DNA from 2 places in the Paenibacillus sp. FSL E2-0190 genome. Region 2 is predicted to be linked to the other one. Evidence: riboswitches for the same ligand, from Rfam matches in the RefSeq annotation. Region 2 holds a riboswitch; the other holds the start of a gene.

Region 1 (4,684 bases), 560 kb from region 2:
ATCATATCTTCCGCACTCCTTCCATTATCCTTGATGAGGTGATCTATCGATTAGAAAATCAGCATCACCACTATGGGAATAGATTACATAGCTCGCACCAAGTCTTTTATAGACCAATCTAGGATTTATTGAACTTGTAATCACAAAAATCGGCTGTGTCGTCCAGGTACGGCACATCTGAATATAGCGGCAGCAAAGCGGAAAGCTGCTCTCAAACAGATATACCCTGCCTACCGGGAACGATGGGCGAAACCAAGTGCTCTGATGGCGGGTATCCACTAGAATAACCTGCTCAATCCCGAGCTCCTCAAGTAAAGCTTTCTCAGCCACATTGTTGGTTAATCCCGCCATCTTAATACCCCTGAACTTCAGAAGTTTAATGAAATGTTCTCCCGCCTTTGTAGGCGCACATACAAGCACATATTCATTCTGATCCGTCATCTTTTTTTCTCCTCCTGCTCATTTACAACAAGGAGGCAACGAAAATCTCCGAAAGGATGTTGACCTATCGTCATTTTCGGGCACAACCTAAAGCTCGGTTGTGTCACGTCATTAGACGCTGCCTTACAAATACCGCTAATGATGAATTTAGCGACCTCTTAGGGGAGGCCTCCATAAATGCTTTGCTTCTAAGAGCACAGCAAAAAGCCACAAAGGATCTCCTCTGTGGCTCGCTAGCGGTCACATTGCACTCATCCTCTCTCCATACGCTTACGAGGTTAGCTGTCGGATTCGGGCGGTGAGAGTCGCCCTACCTGTATAGATGCGAGCTCACTCACACCCTCTACAGGATTCACCCCATAACCGGCTTCCGACTCTCACATCGGCTGCCGATTGTTGGTTCCCCCGCTTTCCTTATCGGAAATTAAGCGGATCAAATATTCGATTGTCGTTGAAACAGGAGTAATCATACTCTTATGCACGAAGACTTGTAAAACCTGAATGATGCCAAAATAATGCAAATTAAAAACTATTTTCCCATTAGATAGCGCTTACTTGATATCTAATCTCTCTATATCTCTTGTTTACTCGAGTTTGGAGCGTTTAATCGCTATCTATAACCCATGTGATTTTTTTCACCTTTTTAGAGCGAAAATACTGCAAATTCCCATTATAGGTAGAAACGCAAGAAGCTGAGGCTGAGCGAGAAAGAGGCGCGATAACACGCCATAAATACCTATTTACCTCGTTTTTCAGTCGTAGTCGGCAGGATATGGTTAAAATTGCTCTAAAAGAACATTTTCCGTTTTTTACAGAAAATCTTGAAAAGAGTATGATTCGGGTTGAATCTAATTCATGAAAAACAATCAACGCTGAGTTCCTGCATTCGCAGGGAACGGGGGAACCATCAGGCCACCTGGCCTACTTGGGGTGAATCCAAAGGAGACTGCATAAGTCTCAATAGGTAGGGCGACTCTCACCGTCCGAATCCGACAGCTAACCTCGTAAGCGTAAAGAGAGAGACCCTTGATCCGCCACGCTTTGGCCCAGGTATATCTGCCTGTAATCCAAAACCGCAGCAGAGGTCCTCCTCTTGCTGCGGTTTTTGCGTTACCTGAGCTTATTAGGTGATAGCACGCTGGATGGGGTGAATGTTTTGAAGCACTATTATTTAGGGATACATCAAGGGCTGCTTGAGCCGATAAGTCTAAATTACGTTTGTTTCGGGGCCTTGTGGTTCGAAGAACATAATCACAGGTACATTGTAGGCTATGCATTTGGCCAGAACCAGATCCAAGCCCTTCGCCAGTTCAGCACACCTTCTTCTTGTAAAGACTGTTTAGACTCTAAGATTGTATATGAGATATATAAAAAAATTCGAGAACAACAGCAGCAGCAGGATTGGTCATCACACCAAAAGCTCCCGTGGTTTACAGCCTTCAAGGAGCCTTGGAAAGATGTAAGCGCCGGTTGGTATGTCTTGAGATCCCGCAGCACCTTTCCCTTACATCTATCTGTTATACGAAAAGAAAAGTTCCGACTATGGCTAGAGCACACCGCAGTCTGTGAGAATAAAATGGAAATGCTCGCTTGTGTAGAAAAGGCTAGTGTCACTCATCATGTAGACTTAAAGCTTTTGGAAATCTAAGGAGGAACCCTACTATGGACCAGCGCAGACTATCCCGCATTGAAGTATTTGTATTGGATGAACCCGAGCCTATTCACTATGGAATGGAAGGGGCTGAAGGCTGCCGTTATGGTATTCTGAAGCTCACCTGTAAGGGAGGCTGCAGTTGGGGGGCTTGTCTGATCTCTGCCAACACCAAAAATTTTGATCTCATTAAATGGAGTTCCTTTTTACGGGCCATCTGTCATTGCCGTCTTGAAGAAGCGCTGGATAAGGTCCGCCGCGAAGGTTCAGATTGGGAGCAGGTTAAGCTTGAGCTAGTTCAGGGTGCTTTGCAGGATTTAAAGGCCAAGCTCCAGGGTAAATCCTTGGCAGGGCATATTCAGCAAGGGCGTCTGTACAGTGTTGCAGCAGGGGGGAGCAATTCCAGAAGTGAACGGCTCTACTACAAGCCTTCAAAAGCTTTATCCACTGCCTCCCAGCAGAAACACAGTTGCCCGGAACCAGACACCGCCGATCTCATCAATAAATCCATCTCTTACTTTTCTATATTATAGATTCAAGCAAATCTCTCAATCTGAAAGGATTGTGTTCACCATGCCTGACCCCTTACCTCCCGAGTCCACCTACAGTACTAAATTTGCAGAGTGTGTCCAAAAGTATACTAATGAAGTCTACGTACTTAGTTCCATGTTGTTAGAACAATCTAATGAGGCAGACAAGATTACTATCCGCACCTTCACAGAGCTTCATAAAATATATCGTCAGGATGATTTCGATCCTCAGTTATTCTCTATCCACGCTTACCGCACTTGTATTCACCAGTGTGCTGATTCTTTTGCCCGGCGCTCCCTTCTATCGGCTAAGGCATTACCTTGGGAGGAACAGCTTGTGAAGGTCATGTGGTACGGCCTAAAGCTGCCTCTTTCTCAAATAAGCATTATTCTGCAAAAAAGTGTTCCCGCACTGAAAGCACAGCTTAGAGCTGTACGGGAGCAGATGACCACCCAAACGGATATACTAACGAGCGCAAATCTTTCTATAATTTAGTCACTGACTAGAATTCAGACAATCTTTAAGCGCATGAAGCATCTAACGGACTCAGGAGCCTTTAATTGAAGCTTTTCCTCAAATATGGCCGGCGTTCGGACTCCAGTAGAAATCCCGAGCAATGAACGTCTCGGATCGTCTTAAAGCAAGCCCTAATCATCTTCCACCAAGGCTTACGGACCCAGATGACGTTATTTGCACGTTTATCGCCTTTTGAGCATAGTATCGGACTCCAGTGCAACTATTTGGTTAAAAGAGCTACTGATTCACCATTTTTCATGCCAATAGCGACTATAGTGTCCGATATCTTGCTAAATCTCGATGATTGCTGCATTTAAGTGCTGCTGGGTCCGTTAGCTATATCAGCTCGTATACAAAGAGATTGCCAACTCAAAAACGGGGATATCCCAGCAACCATAAATGGCTGTTAGGATACCCCCGAAAATTCAGTTCCTACTATTACACTTTACTCTTACGCGCCTTACCGTACATCCACAATCCTGCCAACATCCCCACTATAGCAACACCAGTCAATACGCCTTGAACGACATCCATAAAAGTGGAGCCATCCGGAAGCATTCTACTAACCGTAGCCAGCGATACAGAACTCATTAAAAGCATAATGTTATATTGTTCGCTTGTAGACATCATTAGCACTCCTTAAAAGTTATATGAGGTCTTCTTAGATCTTGTAAGCTTTCATTGCTTTTCTGATTTCTTTAATACTTGGGCGTTTGCCGTACATCAGTACGCCGGTACGATAGATCTTGGCTGCCAGCCATCCGAAGATGAAGGTAGTCACAAGCAGGATCAGCAGCGATACAATGACTTGCCAGATCGCCACCTCGCCGACACCAATTCGGAGCAGCATCGTCAATGGTGAGGTGAAAGGCACATAACTCGCTATCTTAACCACTAGAGTATCTGCATTGGAGATACTGAACAGTGGAACATAGAACGCTACGAAGCCTAACATCATGATTGGCATTACCGCCTGACCGAGATCCTCCGTACGGCTGACAATCGAACCTACAGCCGCATACATCAAGGCATAGAGGAAGTAACCTAATACGTACAAGACAAATCCATAGAGCAGCAAGTTAATATTGAGCTGGCCTAAATCGAGATCAAAATCAGCCAATACAGTCGCATTATGCGGGAGCGTCAAATTGACGACGATCGCTGCGACAAAGATCCCAATTTGCAATATTCCTACTAGGAAAACACCGATAACTTTACCGAACATTTGCGCTAAAGGTGAGGCACTTGTAATCAGAATCTCCATAATCCGCGAGCTTTTCTCAGAAGTTATCTCTGCGGCAATCATGTTGCCTGTCATCATAATGGACATAAAGAACAACATAAGCATGGCATATACGATAATGTAGTTAATGGCTGGAGTGTCCTCCTGAGAGCTTTCACTGCCACCGCCTGCGTTAAGCTGTTGTGTAGTAATCTGCACAGGCGTTGACATTGCAGCAATCTGTTCAGAGGTCAGCTTGTCGCCAACGATGAATTGTGTGTTTGCTTGCTGAAGTGCATTTTGGAGATAAACTTGCACATCTC
Region 2 (4,684 bases):
TTCGAGGAGAAGTAACAGTGAAGCAATATTTAATGCTTGATGAGGCACTGGTACAGACTGCTTTTATGCAATGGACACTTGAAGAAGATGAGTTATTAAGCGACTTGTGTACCCGTTTTATTCATCGTAAACTGTATAAATATGTAGAGATCGAGAATTTGGATACAGATATGATTACGGAAATCCGCAGCAGTTTTGCGGGAGCGGGACTTAACCCAGAATATGACTTAGAGATTGATTATCCGACAGATTTGCCTTATGATGTGTTCCGTCCAGGAGCAGCCTTCGACAATAATCAAATTTTACTGCTTGATCGCAATGAGCAATTGCGGGAAATTTCAGAGGTATCGGATATTGTGCGCTCAATAAGCGGGATTCATCGTGGCAGATATCACCTATATTTCCCACAGGATAAGCTGAAAAAAGCCCTTACACGGTTGCCCTCTTCTGTAGCAGAGATTTTTGCAAAATAATACAAATATTTATGGAACTATTGATAAAAACAACAAGGAGTGAGCTTTAAAATGTATCTGTTCGACACACATACACATTTAGATGCGCCTCAATTCGACGAGGATCGCGAGGAAGTTATAGCTCGTGCAGTAGAGGCCGGAGTTAGCAAGATGATCAATATTGGATTTAATCGGGAAACGATCCCTTCAACGATGAAGCTGGCTGAATCTTATGATTATATTTATGCAGCGGTGGGCTGGCATCCACAGGATGCGATTGATATGAAAGAGGGGGACCTCGATTGGATCGCCTCTCTTTGCAGCCATGAGAAAGTGGTGGCCATCGGAGAGATTGGGTTGGATTATTATTGGGATACCTCTCCCAAGGATGTGCAGCAGGAGGTCTTCCGCAAACAAATTGGACTAGCCCGTGAACTAAAAATGCCAATCTGTATACATGACCGTGATGCCCATGAAGATGTCGTACGGATTTTACGGGAGGAAAAAGCAAATGAAATTGGTGGCGTAATGCATTCTTTCTCAGGCAGCTGGGAAACCGCAAAAATGTGTCTAGACCTAGGATTTCATTTGTCATTTGGAGGACCGATCACGTTCAAAAATGCCAGAGTGCCTAAAGAGGTGCTTGCACAGACGCCATTGGACCGATTATTGATCGAAACAGACGCTCCATATTTGACTCCACACCCCTTCCGAGGCAAGCGAAATGAGAGTGCTCATGTGAAGTTAGTAGCAGAGGCTGCGGCTGAAATTAAAGGGTTAACATGGGAAGAATTAGCTAAAATTACGTATGCGAACGCACTGGAACGATTTGGGATTGTCTGAAAACAGGAGTAAAACGGGTGAAAAATAGAGAATGGCCGATATATTAAACTTTTTTAATATAAAAACGGCTGATTATTACAATATTTTAACCATATATTTGCGTAAACGTGGTTGAATCGTCCTTTACAACATGCATCAAAACAGGATATCATCTTTTCAGTGATGTGAGCTGTTGTTATTGTGACAGCCATTGATTCATGGATCGTCTCGCTGAGTCTCCGTATGGAGAACGGGGGAACCAATATTGAACTGCCGCATGCCTGTATCTTGAATACGACTAGGAATTGCCGCAGAACAATATTTGATTTCTTCACGTGGTCTTTGGGGTGAATTTAAGGGCAACCGCCGTGAGCGGGTGACCTGAAATAGGGCGTCTCTCTTTCGTCCGAACCCGACAGCTAACCCCGTAAGCGCAAGTAAGAGAGGCAACCTCGTGCACAAACATTCCCGCGTATTCTGACATCGGAGAAGCCACGAAAGAGTCCTCAAGAGAACTCTTTTTAGGCTTCTTTATTTTTGAATAAACTGAATGTTGCCCGCATACTGTTATATAACAGGTGTGGGAGTAGCTGTGCCGAGCAGGCGATCCATGAGCAGGAGACGCTAAGTTAATACGTGCGTATCCTGTGACAATCTCAAATAGTTTCGTCAAAGAAATTCAGTCCTCATGATATACAAATTGACGACGAGGCTATGTAAGGAGGATGGAGAGAATGGGCTTATTCCAACCAGAGGTATCCCATGATTCGCAGTCATCCAGCAGGTCTTTCGCATTACGGTGGGAGCAAGTAAATACTCGCGTACTTTTACTTGCAGGTGTGATTTCAATCGCAATCGCGCTGTTAATTCTGCTGTACGTACACGGTCAAAGTAATAAACAATTAGTTTTAGTAATAGACGGGCAAACACAGACACTTGAAACGCGAGAAGCACTTCTTGGTGATGTGTTGGAGAAAGAGCAAATTTCGCTGCAGCCGCATGATGAATTATCTTTAGGTCTGAGTGATGAAATAAAAGACGGTGACCGTGTCGTTATCAATCGTGCGCAGAAATTTAGCCTTACTGCGGACGGAGCAACAAAAACGTTATATACGACCGAAGACACTATCGGTCAAGCGATTGACAAACTGGGTATCAACCTAGAAGGCTATGATAAGATTTTTCCTTCGTTAGACACCACCATCTCTGCTGACATGGAGATTAAGATCGTTCGTATCAACAAGCAAACGGTACAGCGAACAACTAACTTACCTTTCCGTGTTATTAAGACAGCAGATCCCTCCCTTACTGTGGGAACAGTTAGAGTGGCACAGGCAGGCAAACCAGGCGTCATGGTTCAGCATATTGAAAAGATCTATCAAGACGGAGAACTGGCCTCTATGCGCATGATCGGCAAGGAAGTACAAACGGTAACAAAAGATAAGATCATTGCCGTTGGTACTAAAGCACTTCCTAAGCCTACTGTAGTTGCTAAAGCTACAACAACTTCCAAATCAAGCACTACCTCCAAAACGACTAAAGTTAGCGCTAAGACTAAGAACGTCACAAGCAAGGCTGGCGTAGACTTTGAGTACAAGAAGATGATTAAGAACGTCTCCATGACAGCTTATTCGTCAGAAGAGCCAGGGATAGGTACTAAAACTGCCTCCGGAACACGCGTAACGGAAGGTCGTACAATTGCAGTAGATCCGAATGTAATTCCTATTGGCTGGTGGGTTTATATCGATGGGCTTGGATTCCGCCGTGCAGAGGATACTGGCGGTGCCATTAAAGGCAATAAAGTGGATGTCTATTATGATTCCCTGAGCCATGCTCGTAATTTCGGCCGTAAATCACGTACCGTTTATGTGATTGGACCTGTGAAACCAGAGCTTAACTAGAACTGAAGCTTTTGCAAAAAATCCTTTGATAAGCTATAGTGATGATAACCGTTAAGGAACGCTGGATGATCATTTCGTTGATCGCAGAGCAACCGCTCATCACTTATACATTCTTTAACCAAAAGAAGAGGAGCGAATCCTCTTCTTTTTGCTTTTTTTGGAAGGAGTCAAGAAATATGATTAAGGAATTAATCGTCGTTGAAGGCAAAAGCGATACCGTAGCCATTAAGCGTGCTGTAGAAGCGGATACCATTGAGACAGGCGGCTCTGCTGTAAACCGGACTGTAATTGCTAAGATCGCGCTTGCTATGGAACGTAGAGGGGTTATTATTCTTACGGACCCGGACCATGCTGGGGAGCGAATTCGTAAAATCGTTTCAGCGAAGGTGCCGGGCTGCAAGCATGCTTTTATTCCAGAGAAGGACGCAACTCGAAAAGGGGATATCGGTGTAGAGAATGCATCGCCAGAGGCGATTCGTCATGCGCTGCGTAATGTACATACCTCTTTTGAAGGAGCACCTGCTTTGATTGGTATTGATGATCTTATGGCCGCTGGAATGCTTGTACACCCTCGGGCTGCTGAAAGACGTATGGCACTTGGTAATTTGCTTGGAATCGGATATTGTAACGGCAAACAGCTGTACAAGCGGCTGGCGATGTTTGGGATTACGCGGGAGGAATTTGCCGGGGCTCTCGCCCAAATTGATCAGGGAGGCATTACTTCATGAGTGGTAGAGAGGAAATTTCGACTCCAAAACGGACCAAAGAGATTATTCAACGTTATGGATTCAAGTTCAAGAAAAGCCTGGGACAGAATTTTTTGATTGATCAGAATATTTTGGACAAGATTGTAGACGCTGCTGGACTAGATAGCGATTCTGGGGCGCTGGAGATCGGGCCGGGAATTGGAGCGCTGACGGAGCGTCTGGCACTAACAGCGGGTGCTGTAACTGCCGTAGAGATTGACCGTAGACTGATTCCAATATTAAAAGACGTACTTTCCCCCTATCCCCATGTTAAGGTTCGTAACGATGATGTCCTCAATGTGAACTTGCAGGAAATGTTCAAGGAAGATTTCACCACTGTGAACAAGGTCAGTGTGGTTGCTAACCTGCCTTATTATGTGACTACTCCGATTCTGATGAAGCTGCTCGAAGAGAAGCTTCCCCTTGATAACATCGTTGTAATGATTCAGAAGGAGGTTGCGGAGCGTATGGCTGCATCTCCAGGTGGAAAGGAATACGGAAGTCTTAGCATTGCCGTGCAGTACTACAGCGAGCCTGAGCTCGTCTGTATCGTGCCACGTACGGTATTCATCCCTCAACCTAATGTGGAGTCTGCTGTTATCCGTCTGAAGGTTAGAGAGCATCCTCCGGTAAAGGTGGAGAGTGAGAAGCATTTCTTTGAAGTGGTTCACGCTTCTTTCACACAGCGCCGCAAGACGATTGCTAACAATCTGAAGGCTCGTTACTTCCCTGAACAAGGACGTGAGCAGCTGGAGGCTTTACT

The links. A riboswitch is a leader RNA that binds a small molecule or an ion and turns the genes downstream of it on or off. The one in region 2 is predicted to bind cyclic di-AMP.
Region 1: linked by a shared signal. The riboswitch ahead of NST25_RS02665 (hypothetical protein) and the one ahead of NST25_RS00190 (3D domain-containing protein) in region 2 are both predicted to bind cyclic di-AMP.

The regions. Positions count from the first base shown of each region.
Region 1 covers NZ_CP150306.1:601,292-605,975, reverse strand. Annotated here, with positions in the region: gene NST25_RS02670 (hypothetical protein) at 25-441, opposite strand; cyclic di-AMP (ydaO/yuaA leader) riboswitch at 693-882, opposite strand; cyclic di-AMP (ydaO/yuaA leader) riboswitch at 1,302-1,466, shown strand; gene NST25_RS02665 (hypothetical protein) at 1,535-2,089, shown strand; gene NST25_RS02660 (hypothetical protein) at 2,104-2,625, shown strand; gene NST25_RS02655 (hypothetical protein) at 2,666-3,118, shown strand; gene NST25_RS02650 (hypothetical protein) at 3,578-3,769, opposite strand; gene NST25_RS02645 (ABC transporter permease) at 3,801-4,684, opposite strand, start outside.
Region 2 covers NZ_CP150306.1:40,545-45,228, forward strand. Annotated here, with positions in the region: gene NST25_RS00180 (HD domain-containing protein) at 1-473, shown strand, start outside; gene NST25_RS00185 (TatD family hydrolase) at 525-1,295, shown strand; cyclic di-AMP (ydaO/yuaA leader) riboswitch at 1,494-1,723, shown strand; gene NST25_RS00190 (3D domain-containing protein) at 2,009-3,175, shown strand; gene rnmV (ribonuclease M5) at 3,352-3,903, shown strand; gene rsmA (16S rRNA (adenine(1518)-N(6)/adenine(1519)-N(6))-dimethyltransferase RsmA) at 3,900-4,684, shown strand, end outside.